DNA from 2 places in the Endozoicomonas sp. Z74 genome. Region 2 is predicted to be linked to the other one. Evidence: predicted binding sites of a transcription regulator. Region 2 holds the regulator's gene; the other holds the start of a gene.

Region 1 (3,181 bases), on a different contig from region 2:
ACACTCCAGCTCATCCCCTTTTTTCAGTTCCGGCAGAAAGCCGGTTTCCTCTTCCTGACCGGAAGGCTTCTCTTTTTTCTGATGGATAACGGCCTTCCAGCCTTCCTCCACAGCCTGACGGGTACTGGCCCTGAACACTCCTTTTTCAATCTCCACCTCCACTGTGCGCTTGCGAAAGGTGTGATCGGGATAAAACTGAACAAGGTATTGCCTGGCAATCAGCTCATACACCTTCCGATCGATGTCCGCGAGCCGGTCAAGGTCAGCTCTACAGGCCGTGGGAATAATGGCATGGTGAGCGCCTACCTTGCCATCATTCCAGGCTTTGCTCCGGCGCTCTGGCAACGCCTGATCCACCGCCTTTGCCAGGGAGAAACAGTTATTCCGGATCGTCGCCAGTATTTCCGGCGCCTGGCCAAAGTGCTCTTCCGGCAGATAACGGCAATCGGAACGGGGGTAGGTAATCAATTTCCGCTCGTAAAGACGCTGACAGCTGTCCAGCACTTTACTGGCATCCAGTCGCAACTGCCGGGCGGCATCAATCTGCAATACCGACAGTGAATAGGGCAGAGGCGGTGGCTCCCTGCCCTTTTTATCGTCAACACGGATCACCTGGCCGGTCTTTCCGGTAATGCGGTCCACGACATTCTGGGCAAGGCGGTGGTCAAGCACCCGACCTTCGTCGTCCATCCAGGGCTGACAAGCCTCGCTGGGCTGCCATTTGGCCCGGAAACACTCCCCCTGATCGGTGAACAGCACCGCAAACACTTCAAAATAGGGCTTGGGCTGAAAGTGCTCTATGTCTTCATCCCGCCGGGCCACCAGCCCAAGAATCGGGGTTTGCACCCGTCCCACAGAGAGCAGACCATTATGCCCCACTTTCCTCCCCAGCAACGTACAGGCACGGGTCAGGTTAATTCCGTACAACCAGTCGGCTCTTGAGCGGGCCAGGGCCGATACTGCCAGAGGGACAAATTCCTGATTGGAACGAAGGCGTTCCAGGGACTGGCGAACCGCAGCCGGATTAAGGTCATTCACCAGCAGCCGCCTTACCTCCCTGCGACGGGTGGCGGACAACTTCAGGTAATCCAGCACCTCATCCACCAGCAACTGCCCTTCCCGGTCCGGGTCACCGGCATGAACAATGATATCCGCCCGCTTGAGCAGTTTACGGATAACACCCAGCTGAGCCCGCCCCCCTTTACGGGGTCGAAGCAGCCACTGTTGAGGAAGAATAGGCAGATGGTCCAGTTGCCACTTTTTATAAGCCGGGTCATAGGCATCGGGCTCCTCTTGCTCCAGGAGGTGGCCTATGCACCAGGTCACCACATCGCCCGAAGCCGCCTCAATATAGCCCTCGTGCTTTTTCAGCGGCTTTTTCAGCACATCGGCAATGGCCCGCCCCAGGCTGGGTTTCTCAGCGATGATCAATCGCATGATGGATGGTTTCCATAAACGTCGAAAGTTCTCCGGATCAGTATGCCCAAGGTTTCATCAGGGGACAGATACAGGGCATTAAAACTGATTATTTATACAGTATTATTATGGAATCCGGGGAAAAAACCAACACTTAAGCCACACGGTTAATAATGTCACCCCTACTAACCGGCCTGTTGGTCAAAGCAGACATTCGGTTCATTACTTTATTTCAGTCCGGGGCTTTCAATGCCCAAACCCATTTTTAACCGGAGACCGCTTGATTATGCCAGCCACAACAGGAGTATCTGCATCACCCCCTTCTACGCCAAGACCAGAAGGAAAGCCATCTGGCTATGACACAGTGACCGTAACCACGCTGGCAGGTACTTTCTGTGGCATCCTGGTTGGCGCCTGCAAGGGCTCTGTTAAGTCAACCATTGCTGGAGGAATAACGGGGTCAGCTGCCGGTTGGGGACTGGGGAAAACCCTTGATTATTTTACCATCAAGCCCGCTCCGGAGCCTGAAGTGGAGCCAGTATCAGAACCAGCCCCATTCAGAGAGCAAGCCATTTCTGAAACTCCATCCACTCTAAATGCTCCCTCAGTGGAAACAGCAGAGCCCCCCCAGAGCAAACCGCCTGCATCTTTGGATTCACAAAAACAAAAGCTCAAGCTGGCCTTGGATATTCCGGTTGCTCCAAAAAGTCAGTCACAGATCGAACAAGCTATTACACAGTGCCTTCAGCTCCATCCTGTGCCTGAGGGTGCAATTGAGAAAGGCACATTGGGCAATGTCAACCGATGGATTGATGAAAAAGGTGAGGTCTATGCCGTAAAAATAATTGAAAATTATGAACAGCCCGAGTGGCTCAGCTTATACAAAGGTGAAGTAATCGGGTTATTGAATATTGATCACCCTAACATAGCAAAGCTGCACTATCTGGTTGTATCCCACAAACAAGAGGGTGATTTTTTAGCCATAAGCTCACCTGATGATATCCCTGTCGACCAGAGGCACCTTTATCAAATGGATGCCGTGGTCAGTGAATTCGTCAATGGTATGGATATTTTTAATGTCACCAAAAAAGCCGAAGATGGAAATGCCCTGGCGATGAAGATCAAAGAATATTATCCCACTGGGGTTTGTACTGCCATAAAGCTGGGTATACCCATGGCCAGTGCCATCGGCCACCTCCATTCAATGAACATAATTCACCGTGACATCAAATCAGAAAACATTGTAATCGATCAAACCATGACCCCAAAACTGATTGACTTTGGCTTAAGCAAGTTGCTTGACGAGGAACAAAAAACGATGACCAGTTGTGGCACGCCCTGTTATGTAGCGCCGGAACTCTATACGAGATCATCTCATGGCAAAGCGGCCGACATGTGGAGTTTGGGCTCGCTTCTTTTTGAGTTGGCCACTGACTGTCCGTTGGATTGTTTAAGTTCTGAAGGGGTACACAATAGCCCTCCTGAAAAAAAAGAAGAATCCCTTACCAGAACCTTATGGTTTTCACGCCGAAGTAGAGGGTCAAAAAAAGAATATATTGAACGTCACTTCCCGGTTTTTGAAAATGATGACAGTGGCCTGCTCAATGTTATTATCACCTTACTGGATCAAAACCCTTCACGACGCTTAAGCCCTGAAAAAACCTGTGAACGCTTGAACGAGTGCCTTGAAAAACTGAATAGTGACTCAGAACTTGATGACCTGGATTAAGCCCCTTGAATGGCCCTAAACACTCAGCTGGACATT
Region 2 (3,181 bases):
GGGGAATAAATCTCCCCGGTAAAGCGACGACTGACGAATACTGAGTGCAGCGGCAGACCTTCACCAATTTTGGCTCTGATGACATGACGTCCAAGGGGGGTCTGCCAGCTACCCTCCTGCTGCCCAGTCCCTTTACTGGCGGTTGAGATGCTATAGCGTCGAACCTGACCATTGTCCTGATGCAGGATCATCTCCTGGGTGGCAATATGAACCGACAGATGCATAGAAAACCTGGACTCCGCTGGGTTACAGAAAAAGGGAACAGAGAGGCCATCAAAACCTCAAAGAGCGGGTAATTAACAATGGGTATCTTCACCCGTTGCCGTATTCATCTCAGGTATGGGCACGCAGGCCTGCCGCCATAAAGGGCACCATTTTCCTGAGAATCTCTTCCACCTCATAGCGGGTACCATAATCATTCTCGGCAATGGCCCGGAGCGCATCTGATCCCGACAGGGTAAACACCGCAGCACCCAGAATAAAATAGACCCGCCAGAAAAGATCCCCGGCGGGCAGATTCGGGCAGGTTTTGATCAGCAACTTAAGGTAATCCTCAAAAACCTCGCCATACACTTCCCGTAAATATTTCTTGAGGTGCCCCTGCCCCTGGGAATAAGCCAACCCGATTAGTCGCATGCATACCGACAGATCATTTTCTCTGCGGGGTTTGACCGCCATAATCTGGTCCACCAGCATATGCAGGGCCTCTTCCAGGTCGGGGGTATTGTTTTGCTCATTGATCTGGGAAAGTGCACTGGCCAGATTGGTGGTAAAAGGCTCAAGGAACCTTGAAAAAACCGCCTGGATCAGGGCTTTTTTGGAACCAAAGTGATAGTTGACAGCCGCCAGATTGACTCCTGCATGACTGGTAATCGCCCGCAGAGAGGTTTCCGCAAACCCATGCTCAGCAAACAGCTGTTCAGCTGCGTCCAGGATTCGTTCTACAGTGGCTGACTGTGACATACTTTCTTAAGCACCATTAGCATAAACAATTGTTTAAAACTACCGTTTGAAACCAAAAACTGCAAGTTGTAAAAGTAATACCGCAATAAACCCGGTGGTTCAAGAAAACAGTCCCTTGCAGGAATCAATATACTGTATATAATTACAGATACTGTATAAAAACACAGACACCAGCCATGATTAAGCTCACCAAACGACAGGCCGAGATTCTTGAACTGATCAAGGCCCATATAGAAGAAACAGGATTTCCCCCTACCCGTGCTGAAATTGCCAGCACTTTTGGCTTCCGTTCTCCCAACGCGGCCGAGGAACACCTCAGGGCCCTGGCCAGAAAGGGGGCCATCGAAATCACACCCGGCGCTTCAAGAGGGATTCGTATCCCGGGCTCTGATGCTCTGGGACTTCCCATTATCGGGCAGGTGGCTGCAGGAAGCCCGATTCTTGCCCAGGAACATATTGAAAACCATCTTTCGATCACCCCCTCTTTTTTCTCACCCAAAGCCGACTTTATGCTCAGGGTCAGGGGCATGAGTATGAAGGACATCGGTATTCTGGATGGGGATCTGCTGGCGGTTCACAAAACCAGTGTTGCCCAGAACGGCCAGATCGTAGTGGCCCGGATCGAGGATGAAGTAACAGTGAAGCGGTTCGAACAGAAACGGAACAAAGTTTACCTGCATCCGGAAAACCCGGACTTCACCACCATCGAGGTAGACCTGAACCATGACATTTTTGCCATTGAAGGGCTCAGTGTCGGCGTAATAAGGAATTGAAACCCACAGGACCTGAAGGGTCTAAAGGCCTAAAGGCATAAATACTCAAAGAGCATAAACACCCGTCTGTAGTGGAGGGCCTGACATGCAAGCATTAACGACTCATCCCCTGACCACCGCCTCCAGGACAAACCCAGGCTCCTGGAACCACAAAAGCGCGATTGATGAGCTGATTCTATCTGGCCCCCCATGGCAGGCAGGCCAATTTTTAAAGTCCATGCTCAATGATCTGGCTAACGATCAGGAGCCCCGCTGGCTCACTCTGATCCTTTCCAGCGAACATGCCTTAAAAACCAAGAAATGGCTGAAACTGTCTGGCATCAGCAATAACCGGGTTCAGGTGCTCAATCCCTCAGCCCGACAGGATTCCCTGAAGCTGACCCGCCAGGCCCTGGCCTCCGGTACCAGTCATACCGTGGTCAGCTGGATTAATCAGCTGGATTCCTCAACCCTGAATGAACTTGAATTGGCAGCCAGAAGCGGACGATGCCAGGGGCTGGCCATTCGAAACCGGGATTAATACCTGTAGCACGATATAACCGGCCACCCGATAAAGCCGGTCAGCATGATGAAACGGTTAGTGCAAAACCCGGTTTTCAGGAATATAGCCTTCGGTACCGGCCTCGGTTTTACGGCTGACCTCTTCTATGCAGGCGTCCAGCATAATGCGGGCCACTTCAAATTGATCCCCCTGGAGGAATTCCAGCAACTCCTGGGAAAATGTCATGGTCACCAGGGGCTCAGCACTTTCCTCATCGCTTCGACGCAATACAATCTCCCCTGATGGGAGCTCAACAATTTCAAGAAAAGTCGCTGACATAGTGATCCAGTACCTGATTGCTCTTAAATAGAACCATGGCAGGTGCGCAGGCCACTGGTTCAATGGTAAAGCGGCACTCGTTCAATCACTTGAATAGAGGTGCCTTTAAAGGGGTTAAGTTAACCGGGCTATTTTGCATTAGCCGCTATTGGCTTTCAAGGTGAGGCCTTCAAACTGGCATACATCCGATTTCCACTGGCGCTTCCCACAGGAATGTGTACCGGCCGTCATTGCAATATGCCAGAAGGCTACCACTCAAGGCTGAAGTTGCGACTATAAGTCACCAGTTCTTTCAGGGAGACCAGAATACTGGCCGCACTATCCGGCAGCTCAAGATCCATAGCGGAAGCACTTACCAGGGGTATCTCTGAGGACCTTTCGGGCACCTTTCTCTGCGTCGGCATCAGGCACTCCTGGTGAGAGCGGAGCAAAGAGGACAACCACGACTCATGCTGTTCAAGCTGCTCGATGTACTGCAACTCAGATGACACCTCACCCTTGAGATGAATGCTGTTAATTGCCTCATCCAGTGTGGGAAGCTGACTTACCGATAGCCGATAATTGGTCATAATCTCCGCCAGTAACGAACGATACGCCTGAACCATTGCTCCAAGGCAGGCTTCAC

The links. The regulator LexA, encoded in region 2, represses DNA repair genes until DNA is damaged. The targets are predictions, from matches to a motif close to TACTGTNTANNTANACAGTA.
Region 1: a site for LexA is predicted at 1,520-1,539, ahead of ACNRUY_RS08700 (DNA topoisomerase III). Genes of this name have one in related genera too.

Annotation. Positions count from the first base shown of each region.
Region 1 is NZ_JBLYZI010000022.1:5,081-8,261, forward strand. Features, by position in the region: gene ACNRUY_RS08700 (DNA topoisomerase III) at 1-1,437, opposite strand, end outside; gene ACNRUY_RS08705 (serine/threonine-protein kinase) at 1,703-3,145, shown strand.
Region 2 is NZ_JBLYZI010000016.1:58,013-61,193, forward strand. Features, by position in the region: gene ACNRUY_RS06940 (L,D-transpeptidase family protein) at 1-224, opposite strand, end outside; gene ACNRUY_RS06945 (TetR/AcrR family transcriptional regulator) at 334-963, opposite strand; gene lexA (transcriptional repressor LexA) at 1,140-1,736, shown strand; gene ACNRUY_RS06955 (SulA-like leucine-rich domain-containing protein) at 1,822-2,256, shown strand; gene ACNRUY_RS06960 (hypothetical protein) at 2,314-2,556, opposite strand; gene ACNRUY_RS06965 (DUF6586 family protein) at 2,805-3,181, opposite strand, start outside.